Regions from separate parts of the Staphylococcus sp. MSU001 genome, predicted to be linked through region 1. Evidence: riboswitches for the same ligand, from Rfam matches in the RefSeq annotation. Region 1 holds a riboswitch; the other holds the start of a gene.
What was found. Region 1 has a riboswitch for S-adenosylmethionine ahead of metX (homoserine O-acetyltransferase MetX). Riboswitches for the same ligand answer to the same signal wherever they lie in the genome.
Positions count from the first base shown of each region.

Region 2: another riboswitch for S-adenosylmethionine. It lies ahead of metK (methionine adenosyltransferase); the one in region 1 lies ahead of metX (homoserine O-acetyltransferase MetX).

Region 1 covers NZ_JBRIKK010000003.1:56,888-64,978, forward strand. Annotated here, with positions in the region: gene serS (serine--tRNA ligase) at 54-1,340, shown strand; gene sph (sphingomyelin phosphodiesterase) at 1,869-2,852, opposite strand; gene ACVBFA_RS02235 (AzlC family ABC transporter permease) at 3,237-3,929, shown strand; gene ACVBFA_RS02240 (AzlD domain-containing protein) at 3,926-4,255, shown strand; SAM riboswitch class I at 4,380-4,480, shown strand; gene metX (homoserine O-acetyltransferase MetX) at 4,545-5,513, shown strand; gene ACVBFA_RS02250 (YybS family protein) at 5,741-6,667, shown strand; gene ACVBFA_RS02255 (DHH family phosphoesterase) at 6,696-8,091, shown strand, end outside.
Region 2 covers NZ_JBRIKK010000021.1:1,346-9,436, forward strand. Annotated here, with positions in the region: gene metK (methionine adenosyltransferase) at 1-938, opposite strand, end outside; SAM riboswitch class I at 1,047-1,156, opposite strand; gene pckA (phosphoenolpyruvate carboxykinase (ATP)) at 1,308-2,900, shown strand; gene ACVBFA_RS09825 (alpha/beta hydrolase family protein) at 3,127-3,915, opposite strand; gene ytkD (RNA deprotection pyrophosphohydrolase) at 3,902-4,369, opposite strand; gene yidD (membrane protein insertion efficiency factor YidD) at 4,440-4,688, shown strand; gene menC (o-succinylbenzoate synthase) at 4,685-5,686, opposite strand; gene menE (o-succinylbenzoate--CoA ligase) at 5,676-7,100, opposite strand; gene ACVBFA_RS09850 (hypothetical protein) at 7,749-8,091, shown strand, end outside.

The DNA of each region.
Region 1 (8,091 bases):
CGAAGTCATCCATAAAATTGAATATATTTTATTTGGGAAAGGATGAAGGTTACATGTTAGACATTCGTTTATTTAGAAATGAACCTGAGAAAGTGAAGAGCAAAATTGAATTAAGAGGCGACGATCCTAAAGTTGTCGACCAAGTTTTAGAATTAGATGAACAACGCCGTGAATTAATCAGTAAAACTGAAGAGATGAAGGCGAAAAGAAATAAAGTGAGCGAAGAAATAGCTCAAAAGAAACGTAATAAAGAAGATGCTGATGACGTCATTGCTGAGATGCGTCATTTAGGTGATGAAATTAAAGATATCGATAATCAACTTAATGAAGTAGATAATAAAATTAGAGATATCTTAATTCGTATTCCTAACTTAATTAATGAAGACGTACCTCAAGGTGCTTCTGATGAAGAAAACGTTGAAGTTAAAAAATGGGGTACGCCACGTGATTTTGAATTTGAACCTAAAGCACATTGGGATTTAGTTGAAGAATTAAAAATGGCTGACTTTGAACGTGCTGCTAAAGTATCTGGTGCGCGTTTCGTATACTTAACTAAAGATGGCGCATTACTTGAACGTGCTTTAATGAACTACATGTTGACAAAACATACAACGCAACATGGTTACACTGAAATGATGACACCACAATTAGTGAATGCTGATACAATGTTTGGCACAGGTCAATTACCTAAATTTGAAGAAGATTTATTTAAAGTTGAAAAAGAAGGTTTATATACGATTCCAACTGCAGAAGTACCTTTAACAAACTTCTATAGAGATGAAATTATTCAACCAGGTGTACTACCTGAATTATTTACAGCTCAAACTGCATGTTTCCGTAGTGAAGCAGGATCAGCTGGTAGAGATACAAGAGGGTTAATTCGTTTACATCAATTTGATAAAGTTGAAATGGTTCGTATTGTACAACCTGAAGATTCTTGGAATGCTTTAGAAGAAATGACACAAAATGCTGAAGCTATTCTTGAAGAATTAGGTTTACCATACCGTCGTGTTATCTTATGTACTGGCGATATTGGTTTCAGTGCTAGTAAAACATATGATCTAGAAGTTTGGTTACCAAGTTACAATGATTATAAAGAAATCAGTTCTTGCTCTAACTGTACTGATTTCCAAGCACGTCGCGCAAATATCAGATTCAAACGTGATGCTGCTTCTAAACCAGAATTAGTCCACACATTAAATGGTAGTGGTTTAGCTGTAGGTCGTACATTTGCAGCCATCGTTGAAAACTATCAAAACGAAGATGGTACATTAACAATTCCTGAAGCATTAGTACCATTTATGGGTGGCAAAACTAAAATTGAAAAACCAATCAAATAATCATATAAACTTAACTAGATGATTACAATATTATAAAGTTATTTAACTGTCGATAAGGTTCTATAAACTTATCGGCAGTTTTTTTATGTATAAAGACAAAATTGCTATTTTTATATTCAATTAGAGATGGATGTCTAAAATAACTTAAAATAATTTTCGCGATTTAAAATGCTGATATAACAAATCTTTTATAGATACGGTTGTCTGACGTCACACAAACGTATGTCTAAAAATAGTAAATATTTATTGTCATAGATTGAGTTATAAAATCATGAAAATAATACATGAAGTAGCAAGTATTTATCTTTTAGAGAACGCCTGTAAAAATATAAAATAGTGGAAATTGATTTTTAAACGTTGTCATTCATATTCAAAATATTTAATTTAGTTTGTCAAACAACGTTTATTTCTATATAACCATAAAATAATATCATAAAGAAGCTATATGAAATTCGAAGTTTAATTCCAATGTTTCATATAGCTCCTATTCTAAATATTAATATTTAATAATTAAATGTATCAATCGTCCTATTCATTTGATGCGTAGCCAGAAAGTGGATAATGATCTGAGTAGTCATTGTATTTGTATGTTTTTCCCCAAGATTTCACGGACCATTCTGGTGACTTCACTCTATGTGTATCATTATGCCATGAGCTTGGTTGTGCATGGTCACGATCTAATAAAATATAATCTAAGTGTTGAGGTTCTAATTTAGGATAATTGTATTTCGCAATACTATTACTGCTAGTATCCCAACTATATGCATTACCATCGAATTGAGTAGGTAACGAAACATTTAAGTTATTTGCCATTTGTTGATATTCTTCTGAATCTTTAATGACATTTAAGTCACCACCGATATAGACGGGTTCATTTTTAGGGATATTCTTGTCTTTGATAAATTGTTTAATTTCACTCATTTGACTCTGTCTAATGTCTTTATCTTTTCCTTTAAAGCATGTTGGATCTTCAGCTTGTAGATGTGTTCCGATAATATGGTGGTATTTGCCATTCTTATTAATTTTAATGTAGGCAAAGCCTTTATTACCGGCCATATCAGCACCACAGCCTTTTTTATAAATATGTTGTTCTTGTTGTACGATAGGCCATTTACTCACAATACCAACGCCACCGCTTACTTTTTTAATTTTTCTATAAGTACCAGAAGTATTTTGCCAACCTTCTGTACCTTTACCAACGATAGGTGTTTGATAAGGATACTGTGAATGTAAACGTGCTAACAATCTTTTTGATGCTTTTTTATCAAATAATTCATTTAGAATCACGACATCTTGATTTTGAATGTAATCTGCTTTTGAAATTAAATCAGCGCGCTGAGATTGTCCCCAATTAGGGTAGATAGCAGTAGGTAAGAAATACACGTTATGTGTAGTGATTTTAAGACTGTCTTTATAATCACGTTCACTCGCATATGTGATAGTCGAAAATACTAAAAATAAACTACTTAAAACCAACAAAGTAGTTAGTATACATTTACGTTGCCAATTCAATATTGTTACACCTCGTTTCATTTGATGGTGTGATTATATCAAACTAAATTAAGTATCTTTTGAAAATTACTATTTCTAAATAAAATTTTAATAAAAAATTAAAAATCAATGATGCTTTAAAGAGTTGCAAAAGTTCAGTCACTATTATTTTTTGATAATCTTTAAAAGTAATGTTGTAAACATTTTGATTTTAAAGGATAGAAGTTGGAAAGAGGGTCTAAAAATAAGAAAGAAAATTCTGAAAAATAAAACCCTTATATATCAACTTTTTTAGACAACGGTATGTATGACGGCACACATACCGGTCTTTAAATATATTGAATAAAGTAATTAGGTATATTAGACTGATTTTATTATTTTATTGGAGAGACTGGGGCTGATAATATGACTCACCTTACGTTTAAGCAAGGTGTGAAAGAGTGTATTCCTACGTTACTTGGATATGCAGGTGTAGGACTATCATTTGGAATTGTGGCAGCCTCCCAAAATTTCAGTGTTTTAGAAATTATATTATTGTGTCTGATTATTTATGCCGGTGCAGCCCAATTTATTATTTGTACATTAGTGATTGCAGGCACTCCTATTTCTGCAATTGTGCTTACAACACTTATCGTTAACTCTCGAATGTTCTTATTAAGTATGACTTTAGCACCTAATTATAAGCAATATGGATTTTGGAATAGGGTAGGGCTTGGAACGTTATTAACAGATGAAACTTTTGGAGTTGCTATAACACCATATGTTAAAGGTGAAAAAATTAACGATCGATGGCTACACGGACTAAATATTACTGCTTACCTATTTTGGACTGTTTCCTGTGTAATCGGCGCCATTTTCGGAGAGTATATTTCAAATCCTGATGCGCTTGGTCTAGACTTTGCCATTACCGCAATGTTTATTTTTTTATGTATATCTCAATTTGAAGGTATTAAGAAATCACGATTGAGAATATATATTGTACTCATTGTATGTGTGATTGTGATGATGATTCTTTTAAGTTCAATTCTACCTTCATACGTAGCAATATTGATAGCCGCAATAGTTGCTGCATTGTTAGGGGTGATGATGGAAAAATGACGACAGATTTACATACATTAGTACTTATTGTTTTATGTGGCGTGGTCACATTACTCGTTCGTGTTATTCCATTTGTTATGATATCGCGTGTCAACTTACCAGCAATTGTAATTAAATGGCTTTCTTTTATTCCTATCACTTTATTTACAGCTCTTATTATAGATGGTGTAATTCAACAACATGATCATACATTTGGTTATACGCTTAATTTACCTTATATTATTGCAATCGTACCAACTGTGATGCTCGCTATTTTCACACGTAGTCTAACAGTGACAATTCTCGGAGGTATATTTGTCATTGCTTGCTTACGTTTAATCTTTTAATCTTTGAAAATCATATCAAATCATTGAACTTACGGAAAAAGTTAGTTAAGATTAAAATAATTAGAAAATTTAGACTATTCGAGACGAAATGCATATCTACATCACAATACAATTAAATTACCTAACCTTATTTTGAGAAGTTGAGGGATTTGGCCCATAGAAGCTTCAGCAACCGACTTTAAATAGCACGGTGCTAATACCAACGAGCAACTCGAATGATAAGTACGATAAGTGCCTTTACATCATTTGAGTAAGGCACTTTTTTAGTTGAAGGAGGTATGGAACTATTATGACGAATTACACGGTTAATACATTAGAACTAGGTGAGTTTATAACTGAATCTGGTGAAACGATTGATCATTTACGTCTACGTTATGAACATGTAGGACTTCCTGGTCAACCCCTTGTCGTTGTTTGCCATGCACTTACTGGCAATCATTTAACATACGGCACGGATGCGCAACCTGGCTGGTGGCGAGAAATCATTGATGGTGGTTACATTCCAGTTCATGATTATCAATTTCTTACATTCAATGTCATTGGAAGTCCATTTGGTTCAAGTTCTAAATTAAATGATGACAACTTCCCAGAACATTTAACATTGAGGGATATTGTTAGAGCTATTGAGTTAGGTATACAAGCATTAGAATTTAAGAAGATTAATATTCTCATTGGAGGCAGTTTAGGTGGTATGCAAGCGATGGAATTGCTTTATAATCGTCAATTCGAGGTGGAAAAAGCAATCATATTAGCCGCTACTGATAAAACGTCCTCCTATAGTCGTGCTTTTAACGAGATTGCAAGACAAGCTATACATATAGGTGGTAAAGAAGGTTTAAGTATCGCACGTCAACTCGGCTTTCTCACGTATCGATCGTCTAAAAGTTATGATCAACGTTTTACACCAGATGAAGTAGTAAGCTATCAACAACATCAAGGTGATAAGTTCAAAGAATATTTCGATTTAAATTGTTATTTAACACTGCTAGACGTCTTAGATAGTCACCATTTAGATAGAGGGAGAGATGATGTTGATGAAGTCTTTCAGTCGTTGGAAACGAAAGTACTAACAATGGGCTTTATTGATGATTTGCTTTATCCTGATGATCAAGTGAGAGCTTTAGGAGAACGTTTTAAATATCATCGTCATTTCTTCGTACCAGATAATGTAGGACATGATGGTTTTCTTCTAAATTTTAATGATTGGGCGCCTAATTTATATCATTTCTTAAACTTGAAACAATTCCGACGTAAATAGTAAAGTTTTATAATAGAACACAATCCCCATGAGCACACATAAGAAATACTAAACAGTGCAGAGTAGGTAAATTTTTCTTTGGCATGAAAATAGTCATACAAAGAATTATATAAGCAAAGTTTATTTCATATGTCGTATCTATGCATAAACCTATCACTGGTAGTATGGCTTTACTTTATTGTTAAATTTTAGCAAAGAGGTTAAAATAGGAGTTATAGTCAAAAAGTATGGGAGTGGCGTATGTGTTTTCAAAAATACAACCTAAAGCAACTATTTTAGCAATTATTTCATTATTAGTAGTCGCTTTAGCAACACATGTATTACCTGTTCTCGGCTTGATTTTATGTTTATTTGCAACGATTCCCGGTATTGTTTTGTGGAATCGTTCCATACAATCATTCGGAATTAGCGCATTAGTAACAGTTGTACTTACAACATTATTAGGTAATACATTTGTCTTAAGTATGATGGTCTTAATCTTATTATTAAGTGCGATTATCGGACAATTACTTAAGGAAAGAACATCTAAAGAACGAATTCTTTATATTTCAACAGCTTCATTAAGTTTAGTTACACTTATTGGATGGATGTTATTACAAACATTCGATAAAATTCCGACGGCAGCTGTATTAATTAAGCCTTTTAAAAATGCAATGCATGAGGCTTTCTTAACAAGTGGAATCGATTCAAACTATAGACAGATTCTTGAGGAAAGTTTCCGACAAATGACGGTCCAACTCCCTAGTTTTCTAATTATAGTTATTTTCATTTTTGTCTTAATTAATCTGATTATTACATTTCCAATTTTACGTAAATTTAAAGTAGCAACACCTATTTTTAAACCTTTATTCGCATGGCAAATGAGCCGTAATTTACTATGGTTTTATCTTATAGTACTTATTTGTGTCATGATTGCAAGTGAACCAAGTACGTTCCAAAGCATCGTGTTAAACTTTGATGTTGTGTTATCATTAGTGATGTACATCCAAGGATTAAGTGTCATTCACTTCTTTGGTAAAGCTAAAAGATGGCCGAACTTCGCAACAATTCTTGTTATGGTAGTAGGGACACTTCTTACACCGGCAACGCATATTGTTGGATTACTTGGGGTAATTGATTTATGTATTAATTTAAAGAAAATAATAAAAAAATGATGATTAAAAAGTGATTAGAGGTGGAAGAATGAACCGTCAATCCACTAAAAAAGCTTTGCTCATACCGTTTATTTTAATGGTACTCACTGCTATAGCACTTGTCATCGTGTGGTTTATTTTTAACCAACTAGTGGCAGGTATTGCTACAGCTATACTTATTGTGATGATTATTATTAGTGGCGTGTTATTGAGAAAAGCATTTCTAAAAATGGATAATTATGTGGATGATTTAAGTGGTCACATCTCGGCAAGTAGTAATAAGGCGATTAAGCACTTGCCTATAGGGATGATTGTGTTAGATGAAGATAATCACATTGAGTGGATGAACCAATTTATGACAGATCACATTGAAACGAATGTGATTTCTGAAAATGTCAATGAAGTCTTCCCTAACATATTAAAACAACTGGAAAAAGTTCAAGAAGTAGAAATAGAAAACAACAATTATTACTATCATGTACGATATTCAGAAAACGAGCATTGTTTATACTTCTTTGATATGACTGAAACTGAACGTACAAACGAACTATATGAAGATTCAAAGCCGATTATTGCAACAATATTTTTAGATAATTACGATGAAATCACTCAAAACATGAACGATACACAACGTTCTGAAATTAACTCTATGGTGACACGTGTGATTAGTCGTTGGGCACAGGATTACAATATTTACTTCAAACGTTACAACTCAGATCAATTTGTAGCTTACTTTAACCAAAAAATATTGGCTGAACTAGAAGATTCTAATTTTGAAATCTTAAGCCAATTAAGAGAAAAGAGTGTGGGTTACCGCGCACAACTAACTTTAAGTATTGGTGTAGGTGAAGGTACTGAGAACCTTATTGATTTAGGTGAATTATCACAATCTGGTTTAGACCTCGCGTTAGGTCGTGGTGGTGACCAAGTTGCAATTAAGAATATGAACGGCAATGTAAGATTCTATGGTGGTAAGACTGACCCTATGGAAAAACGTACGCGTGTACGTGCGCGTGTGATTTCACATGCTCTCAAAGATATTCTTACTGAAGGCGATAAAGTTATCGTTATGGGACATAAGCGACCAGATTTAGATGCTATAGGTGCAGCTATCGGAGTTTCGCGCTTTGCATCAATGAATAATTTAGAGGCATTTATCGTTCTTAATGATTCTGATATTGATCCGACATTACGTCGTGTTATGGATGAGATTGATAAGAAACCGGAACTAAAAGAACGCTTTGTAACATCAGATGAGGCTTGGGATATGATGACTTCCAAGACGACTGTCGTTGTTGTAGATACACATAAACCTGAAATGGTCTTAGATGAAAATGTCTTAAATAAAGCAAACCGCAAAGTAGTCATTGATCATCATAGACGTGGCGAAAGCTTTATTTCAAATCCATTACTTGTGTATATGGAACCTTACGCTAGCTCAACTG
Region 2 (8,091 bases), on a different contig from region 1:
GCAAGTTGTACTTCACATTGTTTAGCTAAACCAGCTGCAACAATATTTTTAGCTACATATCTTGCAGCATAAGCTGCCGAACGATCTACTTTAGTAGGATCTTTACCACTAAAACAACCTCCACCATGACGGGCATATCCACCATAAGTATCAACTATAATTTTACGTCCAGTCAAACCAGCATCTCCTTGAGGTCCTCCAATAACGAAACGTCCAGTCGGGTTAATGTAAAATTTAGTTTCTTCATCTAATAAAGCTTTATCTACAGTTGGGTAGATAACATGCGTTTTAATGTCCTTTTCGATTTGTGCTAACTCTACATCTTCAGCATGTTGTGTAGAAACAACAATGGTATCAATACGTCTAGGTTGGTCATCTTCATCATATTCAACAGTCACCTGTACTTTTCCATCTGGACGAAGATAATCTAAAATTTCATCTTTTCGTACATCAGATAATCGTTTAGCAAGTTGATGTGACAGGAATATAGGTAGAGGCATATACGTATCTGTTTCATCAGTTGCGTATCCAAACATTAATCCTTGGTCACCTGCACCTGTTGCTTCAATTTCTTCTTCAGAAATTTCATTTCGATATTCAAGCGCTTTGTCTACACCCTGTGCAATATCAGGTGACTGTTCATCAATCGCAGTTAACACTGCCATTGTTTGTGAATCATAACCATATTTTGCTCTAGTATAACCAATATCTTTAATCGTTTCCCTTACCACTTTAGGAATATCTACATAAGTAGTTGTTGAAATTTCTCCAGAAATAAGTGCCATTCCTGTTGTTACTGTTGTTTCACATGCTACACGAGCATTGGGATCATCCTTTAATATTTCATCAAGAATGGCATCTGAAACTTGGTCAGCAATTTTATCAGGATGGCCTTCAGTAACTGATTCTGAGGTAAATAATCGTTTATTGTATGTCATCATTTTCTCCTTTAAATAAATTACGAAAATTCTCTTTAAATATGAGAGCTAAATAAAAGAGCCTTCTTCACTATATAGATAGAGAGAAGGCTCTTAAACGTCCATTCGCTCTTATCGTTCAGACCATATTTGTCTGCAAACGGTTTGGCACCTTTCTTTAAATAAAGAGGTTGCTGGGTTTCATTGGGTCCATGTCCCTCCACCACTCAGGATAAGAGAATCCGTTAAACTTAATAATATCTAATTCAAAGTATGTTGTCAATTTTATACATTGTCACTATTTCTATTTTCAAGTGGATAAATTCAATCGGTGTGTTATACTATCTAAATGTAAGGGCTTACATAAATTATTGTATGGAGGGATTGGGTATGTCTATAGATACATACACAGAAACACTTAAGATAAATCAGCTAATAGAAAAAGCTACATCACATTTTCAACTATCATCAACACAATTATACAAAAAAATTTTAAAAAACCATGAGGGTGAATTAACTGAACTGGGGGCAATAAATGTTAAAACAGGTAAGTACACTGGTCGTTCACCTAAAGATAAATTTATTGTCACTGAACCATCGTATAGGGATAATATAAATTGGGGAGATATCAATCAGCCCATGGATGAAGAAACATTTCTAAAACTTTACAATAAAGTACTCGACTATTTAAATCAGAAAGATGAACTTTACATATTTAGTGGATATGCAGGGAGCGATAAAGAGTCACGTCTTAAACTTAAGGTGATAAATGAATTAGCTTGGCATAACTTATTTGCTCGTAACATGTTTATTCGTCCAGAATCTATAGATGAAGCTCAAAATATAAAACCCAACTTTACGATTGTTTCAGCACCTAACTTTAAAGCTAATCCTGAATTAGATGGGACAAATAGTGAAACATTTGTCATTATATCTTTTAAACATAAAGTGATTTTAATTGGTGGTACAGAATACGCTGGTGAAATGAAAAAAGGTATTTTCTCTGTAATGAATTATTTGCTTCCAATGCAGGATATCATGAGTATGCATTGTTCAGCTAATGTTGGAGAAAAAGGAGATGTAACATTATTCTTTGGATTATCAGGAACTGGTAAGACGACGCTTTCTGCCGATCCAAAACGTAAGTTAATTGGTGACGATGAACACGGTTGGAATAAAAATGGCGTTTTTAATATTGAGGGTGGATGTTATGCAAAAGCAATTCATTTATCTAAACAGAAAGAGCCTCAAATTTATAATGCTATTAAATATGGAACAATCTTAGAAAATACAGTTACAAATGATGACGGTACAGTAGATTTTGATGATAACACCTATACTGAAAACACTCGTGCCGCCTACCCTATTGACTATATAGAGAATATTGTTACACCTTCAAAGGCAGCACATCCGAATACGATTATATTCTTAACCGCTGATGCATTTGGAGTTATCCCTCCTATTTCAAAGCTAACTAAAGATCAAGCAATGTATCATTTCTTAAGTGGGTTTACGTCTAAACTAGCTGGAACAGAACGTGGTGTTACTGAACCTCAACCATCGTTTTCAACTTGCTTTGGTGCACCATTCTTACCTTTAAGTCCAACAAAGTATGCTGATCTACTTGGAAATTTAATCGATATTCATGATGTTGATGTATATCTAGTAAATACTGGATGGACAGGTGGCAAATATGGTATAGGGCGAAGAATTAGTCTACACTATACTCGTGAAATGGTAGATCAAGCTATATCAGGTAAATTAAAAAATACTAAATATATTAAAGATGATACATTTGGCTTAAATATTCCAGTTCAGATTGACAATGTACCTACAACTATTCTGAATCCTATCAATGCTTGGAACAATAAAGATAACTACAAAGCACAGGCTTACGATTTGATTCAACGCTTTAATAATAACTTTAAAAAATTCGGCAAGGAAGTCGAACATATTGCCAACAAAGGTGCATTTAATCAATAATTAATATGCACATTTATATGTTAAATTTAAAAGCATTGTGCCTGAGAAAGCTTTCAATACCTCAGGCACTTAAATTTTTATTTAAATGCCGAGTGGATTATTAATACATTTATTTGAGGATATCTATATATGATAATACATTTCTAAAGTTTCAAACAATCTCATTATTTAATATCTAATTATTCCTAATATATACATTGTTATCATCAACATGTATAATCCATTGTCACAATATATTTAAATTTTTATTTTCGACGTCGTTCATCCATTGATGTATATATTGAATTACGTCTCTCATCGCAGCAGGTCGTGGTACATGACCTTCATCCAATTGATAATAGGTTTGATAATAGGTTCCTTTGGATTTTAATTTTTTTTCTAAATCATAAGCTTGGTGTATTCCAACTTGAATATCTTTGCCACCATGAATAATGAGAATAGGAGGACTATCTTTTTTTATAAATTGCATTGCATCTCTGCTCTTATAAGCTTTCGTATCTTTTTTTGGATGTCCAACCATTCGTCGTAACATTCCTCTCAAATCAACTCGTTCTTCATACATTAAATGTATATCAGATACGCCACCCCAAATCATATAACTATCTACAGGCAAATCATTAAAAGTAAGTAATCCCTGTAGACCTCCACGTGAAAATCCTACCATATGTATAAATGCAGAAGGATAGTTTTGATTTAAAAGTCGAATCAAATGCGTTACATCATTTAAATCACCACGGTAAAATTCATCTCTTCCTTCACTTCCATTATTTCCTCTATAGTATGGGCCTATAACTAAGGTATGTTCATTTGCAAATTGCATAAGTCTTGCGGCTCTCACTCTTCCAACTTGCCCTTTACCACCTCTTAAGTATATAACAATACGTTTGATATCTTTTTTGCTTTTCGGAATCATCATCAGAGCCTTAACTTTTAAATAATCTACAATATATGTTACTTCATTAAAAAAATGAGTTTCATATTCGATTGGCATGCGCTTTTCCTTAATAAAATCCAAGTGCTCTCACCCTTTCCAAACAATGAAGAATCGCCTTATCATTGATTAAAAAACTTCTTTTATTTAAAGGAATATCATTAATATGATGATAAAGACAAGGGCCTAAAGTCTCGTAATAGGTATCTACATATTCCAAATGACTTACTTCAACGAAGTAAACATCCTTAATAAACGGCTCATCATGCTCCGTTTTTATACGATACTGTGCAAAATAGTAGATAAATTTTGCGATTGCACCCGTCTCTTCGTATAACTCTCTAATTACTGCTTCTTTACTTTGTTCGCTTATTTCAACTTTACCACCAGGAAACTCTATCCCACGTTGTTGATGGTGTGTAAATAATAACTGACTATTGTATACAGGAATTGCAAGAACGTGATTACCATTTGGCATATCATTTTCATTTTTATAGTTCAATGTTACAACCCTTCCATCTTTATCCTCAAACTCCACGTTCCTCACTTCCTCTCATCCTATGTTAAAATATATTTATCAAATATTTAGTTGGAGGCCTTTATCAATGTTGAAAAAAATATTGTTATCTCTAGTTGTATTTTATCAACGTTTTATTTCGCCACTTACACCCCCAACATGTCGATTTTATCCAACATGTTCACAATACACTAGAGAAGCCATCGAATACCATGGTGCTCTAAAAGGACTCTATCTCGGTGTACGGCGCATACTTAAATGTCATCCATTGCATAAAGGTGGCTTTGATCCTGTTCCATTAAAAAAGGATAAAAATTCTAAAACCACACATCATCATTAAACTTTGTTAAGTAAAGAACGCTTGACTTTAGGGGGAGTGAAATAAATCATTCCCTCTTTTAATATGCCACTTGTTTCTACGATATCATTAGCAAAATAATAACCGTGTGGCGTTATATCACCCGGATAATTTCCTTCTTTAGCTAACATTGCTGTAAAATATCTACTTAGACCAAACTCATACATGCCCCCAACTACAAACCTTATATTTTTTTCTTTCAAAATTTTCATGGCGTCTAACATTCTATCTATTCCTCCAAGTCTAAATGGTTTTAACACGACGACTTGTATGGGATATTGTTGAATTATTGATTGTATTTTTTCTATAGAAAGTGCCTTTTCATCGATGGCAATTCTAGGAAAAATAGACATATCAATATCATTTAAATCTTCTAGAATTTTAAAAGGTTCTTCAATATATATAATATCTGATGTTTTTTCATTGGCTAATTGTAAAAATGATGGCTTTGTTAATGATTCATTTGCATCTATTGCAATATCACACTCAAGATTTAATAAACGTATGGTTTCAAGATCTTTGATAAGTGATGTTGACCATTTAAGTTTAATACGTTTCGGTCTTGTTTCTAATAATGCTTCAATTTGACTATTAGTTAAGCCGCTAACTGTAGCACCATATTGTACTTCAAAATCATGCAGATCGTTATACATTTGATAAACAGCCATGACAACCATTGATCGAGCAGCTGGCGCATCATTCATTTGATTGAGGTAAGGTAACCATGAATCAAAAGATGTCATATCTTGATGAAGTACTTGTGGTATCCACTTTCTTAATCTATTTGCGACTGTGAGTATTGTTTCTTTATCATACCAATGAGTTAAAAATGCATTACACTCTCCATAATAAATTTCTCCACTATAAGTTACTATTTCCGTAAACAAACTTTCTCGATGCGTTAACTTCACTTTCGGTGTTGAAATTGGTGATTTAAAAGGTTCCTTATAAGTATATAGATTGATTGCCTTAACTTTCATTATTCTTTCCCTCATTCAAGTCTTCACTTTTGACCTTTTTACGTTGTAATTTACCTGTCGATGTATAAGGTAAAGATTCTACCTGATAATATTTTTTAGGAATTTTATATCTAGCTACATGATTTTCAAAATGTTCTATTAATTCATTACGATTAATATCTTGATTTGTCACATAATATAGTATTGGCACTTGCCCCCAAGTATCATCTGATATTCCCACACATACGGCATCTTCAATGCCTTCAAAGTCTTTTGCTATTGTTTCAATTTGGTAAGGGTAAATATTCTCTCCGCCACTTATAATCAAATCTTTGCGCCGATCATATATCATGACATAACCCTCATCATCTATTTCAGCTATATCTCCAGTTTGAAAATACCCATCATTATTAAATGTGTCTTTTAAATCTTTGGGATATAAATAACCATTCATCACATTTTCACCTTTAATTAATAACTCTCCATGGCCATATGCGTTGGGATTTTTTATTTTCACTTCAACATTTTCACTTGGTTTTCCAACAGTATCGAAACGTTCTTTTAACATTTGAGGTGAGGCTGTTAGAAACTGAGAGCAAGTTTCTGTCATACCAAAAGAATTATATACAGGTAAACGATAAGTCAATGCTTGCTCTATTAACTGTGGTGATAATTTAGCACCACCTAGCAGAATTTTTTCTAAATAAAATGGTTGAGTTAATCCTGCATCCATTAACCACTTTAAAGTTTGTGGAACAAGAGACATGTGGGTGATTGGATAAGTCTTTATTTGTGTTAACATATCATCAGTTTGAAACTTTTTAACAAGTCTGACAGTGAATCCTTCTATCACTGCGCGTAAAATAACACTGAGCCCAGAAATATGATATATAGGTAAGACCGAAAGCCACACAGTATCTTGTTCGAATCCTAAACTATGTTTACAGCCTATAGCACTGGCTAAATGATTATTAAACGTTTGAGGCACAGCTTTTTGAGGTCCCGTCGTTCCAGACGTAAACATAATTGATGCAATCGATTCTAAATTAAATTTGTAACTTGAAACATCATATTTATCCAATTGTGTTAAATCATTAAAATGATATAAATTAAACCCTTCTAATTCTAAAGGCAACGTGTGTACAATCGTTGTTATGTCGACTGAATTCATTTGATTTATCATCTCATGTCGCGTTAAACGTGTATTTATCATAGCTATTTCAATATGAGCTAACCAACAAGCATGAATCAGAACAACTGAATCAATATCATTGCTTATATATAAACCAATCCTTTTCTGATTTAAAGAAGTTAAATATTGCGCGATTGTTTTTGCACGATGATATAATTCTTCGTACGTTAAAGATAACTGATTTGTAACAATCGCCAATCGCTTTCCATTTGATTGAGCTTGTTCTTGTAACCAAAAATTCACAATGCATTCCTCCAAATTATATACACATATAATTATACCTACTTGCTTATTAAATATCAGTAGTTGAGCTTAATATGTTATTTTCAACTTAAAGTAATATGTTTAAAAGTCAATCCCCTATTGAAAATGTGGACTACATGCGTCATCTATATGTCTTTAATATAGTCATGCTTTTAAGTTAGTAACCTACGCAACTTTCATTATCACATTTCAACTAATAATGTACTCTATTTATTTTCATCAATCATTCTATTATTAGCTATATATACATTTTTATAAGAATCGTTCTCTTTTCAAAAAGAACCACCTCATGAATTCATTATTTAATATATTTCATTTAAATAATATTGTAACACCGATTAGTTTGTGATATTTTTAAATTACTTTATAAAATACTATGGATTCTTGATATGAGTATCGAAATTGTTAGATAATTTTCCGAAATATTTCAACGAATAATAAAAAATAAAAGTATAGATTAAAGGTAAATAGATGAATATTCTCATTTAAGCAAAGAGTATTTAGCAGAAAAATTAAACTATTACAAAATTAATTATGGTGTTGGAACTCACAACGACAAATACTTTATTACATTTGGCCGTTGAGAGTTTTTTAATATAAAGAAATATAAACAAAGGAGAAGCCGATATGACTGAATCGTTAGGATTTAGAGAAAGTATGAAAGAAGCAGATATTAAGTCTAAATTGGACAAAACAGAAAAAGCTTATTGGGATAACCTCCCTATTAGCGAAAAAAGACAATTTATCGAACTTTATAAACATGATAAAAACAATTGTATTTCAATTATTACTTCAAAAGTTAAAGAAATTGATCCGACACATGAAAATGCATTTGTAAAAGCAAAAAATGATAAAATGATAAAATTCTTCAAGACACAAGGTATTGATGAACCTACTGAGACAACAAAAAAAGCTTTTGATAAACAATCTATATTTGCAAACTTTGATAATTTTTATCATGCTATGGGCA